DNA from 3 places in the Streptomyces sp. NPDC088553 genome. Region 1 is predicted to be linked to each of the others. Evidence: riboswitches for the same ligand, from Rfam matches in the RefSeq annotation. Region 1 holds a riboswitch; each other region holds the start of a gene.

Region 1 (3,268 bases):
TTGAACTCCGATACGAGACCCGCGATCCCTATGCGGTGCGGATGACCTTCCACCTCCCCGGGGACGCACCTGTGACCTGGGCGTTCGGCAGGGAGCTGCTGCTCGACGGGATCAACCGGCCGAGCGGGGACGGCGATGTGCACATTGCCCCGACGGAGCCCGAGGGCCTCTCGGACGTCTCCATCCGGCTCCAGGTCGGCGGCGATCGAGCCCTGTTCCGGGCGAGCGCACCGCCGTTGGTCGCGTTCCTCGACCGTACCGACAAACTGGTGCCACTCGGCCAGGAACGGACACTCGGTGACTTCGAGGACAATCTGGAGGCCGCCCTGGGCCGGATTCTGGCCGAGGAGAACGCGGGTCCGGCCGCCTGAGTCGGCGGCCCGTCCCCCTGTACCGGGCCCGGTCGGTCCTCACGTACCGTCTCGGCGCGCGTCGACCGGTGCACCTCACTTCGCGCGGCGGCGCCGTCCGCCCCGTACCGCCGCGGGCTTTGGGACGTCCGTGCCCGGCCGTCCCCCGGCGTCCGTGCGGTCGGCGGAGACCACCAGCGCCGCGAGCGCCGTGGTCAGCGGCACGGCGGCGACCAGACCGATCGATCCGACGAGCGTCCGGACGATCTCCTCGGCGACCAGCTCGCTGTTGGCCACCGTCCCCATGCTGCTCTGCGCGATGGAGAAGAGCAGCAGCAGCGGGAGGGCGGCACCCGCGTAGGCGAGCATCAGAGTGTTCACGACCGAGGCGATGTGGTCGCGGCCGATCCGGATACCGGCCCGGTAGAGCGCGCGCGGCCCCATGCCCGGGTCGGCCTGGTTCAGCTCCCAGACCGCCGACGTCTGGGTCACCGTGACGTCGTCGAGCACACCGAGCGAGCCGATGATCACCCCGGCCAGGAGCAGACCGGACATGTCGATGTCCGGGTACAGGCCGTGGATCAGACCGGTGTTGTCGTCGGTGTTGCCACTCAGCGAGGCCCAGCCGATGAACACCGAGCCGAGCAGACCGGTCAGCAGCAGGGAGATCAGCGTCCCGAGCACCGCGACCGAGGTGCGGGCCGAGAGCCCGTGGCACATGTAGAGCGCGATCAGCATGATGGCGCTCGATCCGACCACCGCCACGACCAGCGGATTCGACCCGTCCAGGATCGCCGGCAGGATGAAGAACGTCAGGATCAGGAAGCTCACGATCAGCGCGATCAGGGCCATCACGCCCTTCATCCGGCCGACGACCACGACCGCGACCGCGAAGATCGCGGCGAGCACCGCCAGCGGGACCTTCCGGTTCACATCGGTGACCGAGTACTGCAGATCGCGCGGGGCGTCGGGGGCGTACGCCACGACCACGCCCTGACCCTCGTGCAGTTGGCGCGGTGCGTCCGGCTGCACGATCTCGGTGAACGTCCGCCCCTTCTCCGGACCGCTGGTGACCTCGATCGTCGCCTTCTCGCACTCCCCCTGCTGCGCGTTGACGGCTTCGCGGCCCTGCGGGGTCGAGGTGTCACCGGTCGGCGGGACCTGCCCGGCGTTCACGGAGGCACAGTCCACCTGCTGGACGGCGACGACCTTGCCCTGCTCGGTCTGCCGGTCGAAGCCGACGCCGGTGCGCTCGTGCGGCGGGGTGCCACCCGGCCACAGAACCACGAGCCCGACCACGACCGCCGTGGCGAAGGGGATCAGGATCGCGGCGATGACCCTGCGCAGATGCCGGGAGACCGGGGTGGCGGGCCCATGGCTGTGGCTGTGCCCGTGGGATCCGTGTGCCGGACCGTGCCCGTGCGATCCCTGCGATCCGTGCGATGCCTGCGATCCTTGTGCCGGACCGTGCCCGTGAGAGCCGTGTGGCTGAGCATGTTGGTGAGGGCTGTGATCGTGGTCGTGGCCGTGCGGCTCGGGAGTCTGTCGGGGGGAAGTCACCGACCGATCATCGCAAGAACGGCGGGGGCCCACTGTTCAGCACGCCAGGGATGACGCTAGCGTGGTGGCACCTTTGCACACGCGGGAGCTCGGAGCACCGGGCTGAGAGGGCGCTGATCACCGTACGCGCGTACTGATGTACGTACGGGAGGAGGCTGCGCCGACCGCCGAACCTGTTACCGGGTAATGCCGGCGTAGGGAGATCGGTCTCATGACCATTCAGGATGCACGCACGCCTGCCTCCGAGCAGGACGACACCTCTGCCGACGGCGCCCGCACGCCGGGCTGGCACAAGGGGTACGTCCAGGGCTCGCGCCCCGACCTCAGGGTGCCGGTCCGTCAGGTGCACCTCACCAACGGCAAGGACGTCACGCTGTACGACACGTCCGGCCCGTACACCGACCCCACCGTCGACACCGACGTACGGCGGGGCCTTCCGCCGCTGCGCGAGAACTGGATCATCGCGCGCGGCGACACCGAGGAGTACGCGGGCCGCCCGGCCCGCCCCGAGGACGACGGCATCAAGCACACCTCGCCGCGCGGCGGGGGACTGAAGAACCTCGATGCGGTCTTCCCCGGCGGGCCGCGTGTGCCGCGCCGCGGCCGCGACGGCCAGGCCGTGACCCAGCTCGCGTACGCCCGCCGGGGGGAGATCACCCCGGAGATGGAGTACGTGGCGATCCGGGAGAACGTCTCCCCCGAGGTCGTACGGGAGGAGATCGCGGCGGGCCGCGCGGTGCTCCCGGCGAACGTCAACCACCCGGAGATCGAGCCGATGATCATCGGCAAGCGGTTCCTGGTGAAGGTCAACGCCAACATCGGCAACTCCGCCGTCACCTCCTCCATCGAGGAGGAGGTGGAGAAGATGACCTGGGCGACCAAGTGGGGCGCCGACACGGTCATGGACCTGTCCACCGGCCGCAACATCCACACCACCCGCGAGTGGGTCCTGCGCAACTCCCCCGTGCCCATCGGCACCGTGCCGCTCTACCAGGCGCTGGAGAAGGTCGACGGCCGCGCCGAGGACCTGACCTGGGAGATCTACAAGGACACGGTCATCGAGCAGGCCGAGCAGGGCGTGGACTACATGACGGTGCACGCCGGCGTACTCCTGCCGTACGTGCCCCTCACCGCGCGCCGCAAGACCGGCATCGTCTCGCGCGGCGGCTCGATCATGGCGGCGTGGTGTCTCGCGCACCACAAGGAGAACTTCCTCTACACGCACTTCGAGGAGCTCTGCGACATCCTCGCGACGTACGACGTCACGTACTCGCTCGGCGACGGGCTGCGCCCCGGCTCGATCGCGGACGCCAACGACGAGGCGCAGTTCGCTGAGCTGCGCACGCTCGGCGAGCTGA
Region 2 (3,268 bases), on a different contig from region 1:
CATCAGCGCCGCCGCCGCGACGGACGGGGCGAGCGCCGGCAGGGTCACGGTCCGCCACGCCTTCCAGCGGGACGCGCCGAGGACCCGGGCCGCCTCCTCCTGGCGCGGGTCGAGCTGCGCCCACAGGCCCCCGACGGTTCGTACGACGACGGCGTAGTTGAAGAACACATGGGCGATCAGGATCGCCCAGACCGTGGTGTCGAGCCGTACGCCCCACAGCTCGTCGAGGAGCCCGCCGCGGCCGACGAGCGCCAGGAAGGCCGTGCCGACCATGACGGTCGGCATCACGAAGGGCACGGTGACGACCGCGCGCAGCAGGCCCTTGCCGCGGAACTCGAAGCGCGCGAAGACGTACGCGCCGGGCAGCGCGATCAGCAGGGTGAGACCGGTGGACGCGAGGGCCTGCCAGAGCGTGAACCACAGGACGTCGAGGATCTCCGGCCGGCTCAGCGTCCCGCCGAACCGGCCGAACCGCCACACGCCGTCGACCCGGAGCCCGCGCTCGACGATCGAGACGACGGGCCAGGCGAAGAAGAGCACGAAGAAGGCGACGGGCACGGCCATCAGGCCGAGCCGCGCCGCGCTTCCCCGGCGGTCGGGGACTACTTCAGAACGAGCGACGACCACTGCTGGATCCACGGGTCACGCTTCTCGGCGATCTTCTCCGGCGCCATCGTCTCCGGCTTGTCGACGACCACACCGTGCCGGGTGAACAGCTCGGGCAGGGCCGCGTCCTTCGCCACCGGGTTGACGAACATCTGGAGCGGCATGTCCTCCTGGAACTTCTTGGAGATCAGGAAGTCGATCAGCGCCTTGCCGCCCTCGGGGTTCTTCGCGCCGTTCAGCAGGCCCGCGAACTCGGTCTGCCGGAAGCAGGTGCCGGTGGAGACCCCGGTGGGGGCCACCTTCGGCTGCGGCTCGCCGTAGAGCACCTCGACCGGCGGGCTGGAGGCGTACGACACGACGAGCGGCCGGTCGCCCTTGGCCTGCTTGCCGCCGGCCGAGCCGGAGAACTCCTGGTTGTAGGCGAGCTCCCAGCTGTCGACGGTCTTCACGCCGTTGGCCTTGAGCTTCGTCCAGTAGTCCTGCCAGCCCTCGTCCCCGTACTTCGCGGCCGTACCGAGGAGGAAGCCGAGGCCCGGGGAGGACCGCTCGGGGTTCTCGACGACGAGCAGGTCCTTGTACGCCGGCTTCGCCAGGTCGTCGAAGGTCACCGGCGGCGCCAGCTTCTTGTCGGCGAAGTACTTCTTGTCGTAGTTGACGCAGATGTCACCGGAGTCGACCGGCGTGACCCGCTGCTCCTTGTCGAGCTGGTACGCGGCCGGGACGCGGTCCAGGCCCTTCGCCGCGTAGGGCACGAAGATGCCGTTGTCGAGGGCGCGGGACAGCAGGGTGTTGTCGACGCCGAAGAAGACGTCGCCCTGCGGGGAGCCCTTGGTCAGGATCTCCTTGTTGACGGCCTCGCCGGCGTCGCCGCTCTTCAGCACCTTGACGGTGAAGCCGGTCTGCTTCGTGAAGTCGGCCAGCACCTCCTTGGAGGCGTTGAACGAGTCGTGGCTCACGAGGGTCACGGTCTTCGGCGCGGGCGCGCCGGACTTGCCGCCGGCCTCGCGGACGTCATCCGTGCCGCAGGCGGCGAGGGTGGTGACGCCCAGCGCCGCGACGAGCGCGGCGGCGGCGGCCTTCTTGATGCTCACCGGAGTGGTGCTCACTGAGATTCCTCCTGGGTATGACCAGGAAGAGACGCGGCCCTGCCCACGACCGGCGGGACCGGACGCGGGCAGGGCGCAACAGCTTGAGTTAACGACCGAACTTCCTACCCAGAATGACCTGGGCAAGGTTCAGAGGGTCTGCGGTCCTACGGTGACCGCACTCTCAGCGCTGTGGCGCTCCCCTGTCGGAATATGGAGATGTGTTCGACCTCAGAGTACAAGGTCAGCGCTCGGCGGCCGCCAGCTGTCCACAGGCACCGTCGATCTCCTGGCCCCGGGTGTCCCGCACCGTCACCGGCACGCCGTGGCGGGCGATGGCCTCCACGAAGGCCTTCTCGTCCTCCGGACGCGAGGCCGTCCACTTCGAACCCGGCGTCGGGTTCAGCGGGATCAGGTTGACGTGCACCCGACGCCCCTTGAGCAGCCGGCCCAGCAGGTCACCGCGCCACGCCTGGTCGTTGATGTCCCGGATGAGCGCGTACTCGATGGAGATCCGGCGGCCGGACTTCTCCGCGTACTCCCAGGCCGCATCGAGGACCTCACGCACCTTCCAGCGCGTGTTGACCGGCACCAGGGTGTCCCGGAGCTCGTCGTCCGGGGCGTGCAGCGAGACCGCGAGCCGGCACTTGAAGCCCTCGTCGGCGAACCGCAGCATCGCGGGCACGAGCCCGACGGTGGAGACGGTGATCCCGCGCTGCGAGAGCCCGAGACCGTCCGGCTCGGGGTCGGTGAGGCGCCGGATGGCACCGACGACCCGCTTGTAGTTCGCGAGCGGCTCGCCCATGCCCATGAACACGATGTTGGAGAGCCGCGCCGGTCCCCCGGGCACCTCCCCGTCCCGCAGCGACCGCATGCCGTCCACGATCTGGTGCACGATCTCGGCGGTCGACAGGTTCCGGTCGAGCCCGGCCTGCCCCGTCGCACAGAACGGGCAGTTCATCCCGCAGCCGGCCTGCGAGGAGATGCACATCGTCACCCGGTCCGGGTAGCGCATGAGCACCGACTCGACGAGCGTGCCGTCGTGCAGCCGCCACAGGGTCTTGCGGGTGGTGTCGTCGTCGCACGAGATGTGCCGCACCACGGACATCAGATCGGGCAGCAGCTCCCCGGCCAGCTTCTCCCGCGAGGCGGCCGGAATGTCCGTCCACTCCGCGGGATCGTGCGCGTACCGCGCGAAGTAGTGGGTGGACAGCTGCTTGGCGCGGAACGGCTTCTCGCCGATCGCGGCGACGGCCTCCTTCCGCTCGGCGGGCGTGAGGTCGGCCAGGTGCCGCGGCGGCTTCTTGGCTCCGCGGGGGGCGACGAAAGTGAGTTCTCCGGGCTTGGGCATGGTGGTACCAGTGTCGCAGACGCGCGCGCGTGGCCCGGTTCGCCGGCTCAGGGTGCCGGGGCCCGGGGCTGGGTCCGGGGGATGCGGTGGGTGAAGAAGAGCGCCACGACGGACGCGCCGGCCAGGATCGCGAGGGCCGCCTTCAGGCCGTCCAGGCGGGCGGCGGCGTTCGCCTCCAGGGCGGCCTCGGTGACCTCCTCGCTGGTGCCCGCCTCGTCGAGGGCGG
Region 3 (3,268 bases), on a different contig from region 1:
CCTCTCCGTTCACGGACACGTTCATGCGGGCTGCTCCTGACGTACGGGCGCGGGCGCGGGGGAGAAACGGCGGGGGGTGAAGGGGCGGGCCTCGTCGGGCAGGACCCCCGTGGCGAGCACCTCGGCCATGACGTCGCCGGTGACGGGGGTGAGCAGGACCCCGTTGCGGTAGTGGCCGGTGGCCAGGTGCAGCCCGGGCAGGGAGGTGGGGCCGAGCAGCGGCGCGTTGTCGGGCGACGCGGGGCGCAGGCCCGCAAGCGTCTCGGTCAGCGGCAGCTCCGTCAGCCCCGGGACGAGCTCGTGGGCGTCGCGCAGCAGCTCGTACACCCCGCCCGCCGTCACCGTGGTGTCCCAGCCGAGTTCCTCACTGGTGGCGCCGACGACGAGTTCGCCGTTCTCGCGGGGCACCAGGTAGACGTGGCTGCCGCGGACGACGGCCCGGACCGTCCGGGAGAGGAAGGGGGCGTACGGGGCCGGTACGCGCAGCCGCAGCACCTGGCCCTTCACGGGGCGCACCGGCGGAAGCACCTCGTCCGGCACGCCCGCGAGGCGGCCGCTCAGGCTGCCCGCGGCGAGGACGACCTGGTCGGCCGTCAGTTCCCCGCCCCCGGCGAGCACGACACCGCGCGCCCGGTCCCGTACCACCGTCAGGCTCTGCGCGAGGTCGCGGTGGAAGACCACCCCGGCCCGTTCGCAGGCGACGAGGAGCGCGGCGGCGAGCCGGCGGGGATCGACCTGGTGGTCGCCGTCCACCCGGAGCCCGCCGCGGACTCCCGGGGCCAGCATCGGTTCGAGGCGGCGGCACTCGCGGCCGCTGAGCCACTCCGAGGTGAGCCCGCAGCGGGTCTGCAGGGCGTGCAGTTCGCGCAGGTGGGCCCGGTCGTCGGCGTCGAGGGCGACGGCGAGGGTGCCGCAGGCGCGGTAGCCGACGTCGTGGCCGGTGGCCTCCAGAAGCTCGGCGACGAACGCGGGATAGCGGGCGGCGGAGGCGAGGTTGAGCCCGAGGAGGGTCTCCTCGCCGTAGTGGAGTTCGGTGACGGCGGCGAGCATCCCGGCCGCGACGTGGGCGGCGCCGCCGCCCGGGGCCGGGTCGATCACGGCGGTGCGCAGGCCGCGTCGCGCGGCCCGCCAGGCCGTGACCAGGCCGATGATGCCACCCCCGACGACGAGGACGTCGGCGCCACGGGCCCCGGCCCGGCGGACGCCGAGCGGACCGGCGTCGGACGGATCCGTGTCGGGCCGATCCGCGTCGGACCCACCTGTATCGGGTTGACCCGCGTGGGACGGATCCACGTCGGACCCACCCGCGTCGGGCCGACTCGCGTCGGCCGCAGGGGCACCCGGCGCGTTCGCGTCGGACCCACCCTCGTCCGGCAGATCCGCCCCGGACGCGTGGTCCTCGGACACCTGGACTTCGGAAGAACGCATGGGCGTCCAGCCCCTCCCTTCGCCGGCATGACCCGGATCAGGTTCGTACGGTCGGAGGCCGTCCCAGCCTCCCTCTCAGCCCGGTGCGTCCGGGCTCCCGCGAGTGCTTTACGCCCGACACACTAGCTTCCGCCCCCGGGGGGCCGCAGACCCCTCCCTTCCTGACGGTCCGTCAGATGCGTAAGGTGGTCGGGTGAGCGAGCAGAAGCAGGCACAGCAGCACGTCGTGATCGTCGGCGCCGGCATGGCGGGCGTCCAGACCGCCGTCGCCCTGCGCGAACAGGGTTTCACCGGCCCCGTGACCCTCATCGGGGCAGAGCCCCACCAGCCCTACGACCGGCCCCCGCTCTCCAAGGCCGTCCTCCTCGGCAAGGCCGAGGGCTCCGCCTTCGACGTCGACTTCGAGGAGCTCGGCGTCGAGCTCCGCCTCGGCCTCGACGTCACCGGACTGCGCGCCGCCGACCACGAGATCGACACCGAGGCCGGGCCCGTCGCGTACGACGTCCTGGTCGTCGCCACCGGCGCCCAGCCGATCACCCTGCCCGGCACCGAGGGCGTCCCCGGGGTCCATCTGCTGCGGACCCTCGACGACGCCGTCCGCCTCGGGCCCGTCCTGGAGCGCAGGCACAGCGTCGTGGTCGTCGGCGCCGGCTGGATCGGCGCGGAGTTCGCCACCGCCGCCCGCGAGGCCGGCTGCGCCGTCACCGTCGTCGAGGCCGCCGACCGCCCCCTCGCCGGAGCCCTGCCCACCGAGGTCACCACCCCCATGGCCGAGTGGTACGGCGAGAACGGCGCCGAACTCCTCACCCACGCGCGCGTCCGCACCGTCGAGCCCGGCACGCCGGGCAGGGTCGTCCTCGACGACGGCCGCGAGCTGCCCGCCGACGCCGTCGTCGTCGGCATCGGCGCCCGCCCCGCCACCGGATGGCTCACCGGCTCCGGGGTCGCCCTCGACCCGAGCGGCGCCGTCACCGCCGACGAGTGGCTGCGCACCAGCCTGCCCGACGTGTACGCCGTCGGGGACTGCGCCTCCTTCCCCTCCGCCCGCTACGGGCGCCGCCTCCTCGTCCACCACTGGGACAACGCGCTCCAGGGCCCCCGCACGGTCGCCGCGACGATCGCCGGGGCCGGTACGGGGACGGACCCCGGGCCGTACGACCCCGTCCCGTACTTCTGGTCCGAGCAGTTCGGCCGCTTCGTCCAGTACGCCGGGCACCACGCGGACGCCGACGAGCTGCTCCGGCGCGGCGACCCGGCGGACAAGACCTGGTCCGTGCTGTGGCTGCGCGCCGGGGTCCCGGTGGCCCTGCTCGCGGTCGGCCGCCCCCGCGACCTGGCCCAGGGCCGCAAGCTCATCGAGACGGCCACCGCCGTCGACCCCACGCGCGCGGCGGACCCCTCCGTCCCCCTGAAGGCGGCAGTCGTCTAGGGCCCGACTACCGACTGTCAGTCCGGGATGGCAGGCTTGTCCTGTGACCGAGATTGACGTAAAGATCGATGCGCTCGTCCCCGCCTGGCTCTATGTGCCCGACATCGCGGAGATGCTCGATGTCGAGGTGACGCGCGTGCGGCAGCTGATCAAGGACGGTCAGCTCATCGCCGTGCGCCGTGGAGAGAACAACGCCCTGCAGATCCCCGCCGCCTTCATCCAGGGCGACAAGATCGTCAAGGGGCTCGTCGGGCTCCTGACCGTGCTGCGGGACGACGGCTTCACCGACGAGGAGATGCTGGAGTGGCTCTTCACTCCGGACGAGAGCCTGCCGGGCACGCCCGCGCAGGCGCTCAACGAGAACCGCGGCACGGAGGTGAAGCGCCGCGCCCAGGCGCTCGCCATCTGACG

What was found. A riboswitch is a leader RNA that binds a small molecule or an ion and turns the genes downstream of it on or off. The one in region 1 is predicted to bind thiamine pyrophosphate.
Region 2: linked by a shared signal. The riboswitch ahead of ACIP8Z_RS31430 (thiamine ABC transporter substrate binding subunit) and the one ahead of thiC (phosphomethylpyrimidine synthase ThiC) in region 1 are both predicted to bind thiamine pyrophosphate.
Region 3: linked by a shared signal. The riboswitch ahead of thiO (glycine oxidase ThiO) and the one ahead of thiC (phosphomethylpyrimidine synthase ThiC) in region 1 are both predicted to bind thiamine pyrophosphate.

The regions. Positions count from the first base shown of each region.
Region 1 is NZ_JBIVMG010000006.1:197,649-200,916, reverse strand. It holds gene ACIP8Z_RS21485 (SsgA family sporulation/cell division regulator) at 1-371, shown strand, start outside; gene ACIP8Z_RS21480 (YibE/F family protein) at 447-1,910, opposite strand; TPP riboswitch at 1,982-2,128, shown strand; gene thiC (phosphomethylpyrimidine synthase ThiC) at 2,122-3,268, shown strand, end outside.
Region 2 is NZ_JBIVMG010000011.1:98,536-101,803, forward strand. It holds gene ACIP8Z_RS31425 (ABC transporter permease) at 1-564, opposite strand, end outside; gene ACIP8Z_RS31430 (thiamine ABC transporter substrate binding subunit) at 603-1,712, opposite strand; TPP riboswitch at 1,796-1,906, opposite strand; gene rlmN (23S rRNA (adenine(2503)-C(2))-methyltransferase RlmN) at 1,936-3,042, opposite strand; gene ACIP8Z_RS31440 (MFS transporter) at 3,090-3,268, opposite strand, start outside.
Region 3 is NZ_JBIVMG010000010.1:130,430-133,697, reverse strand. It holds gene thiS (sulfur carrier protein ThiS) at 1-25, opposite strand, end outside; gene thiO (glycine oxidase ThiO) at 22-1,428, opposite strand; TPP riboswitch at 1,426-1,539, opposite strand; gene ACIP8Z_RS30340 (NAD(P)/FAD-dependent oxidoreductase) at 1,622-2,857, shown strand; gene ACIP8Z_RS30335 (Rv2175c family DNA-binding protein) at 2,901-3,266, shown strand.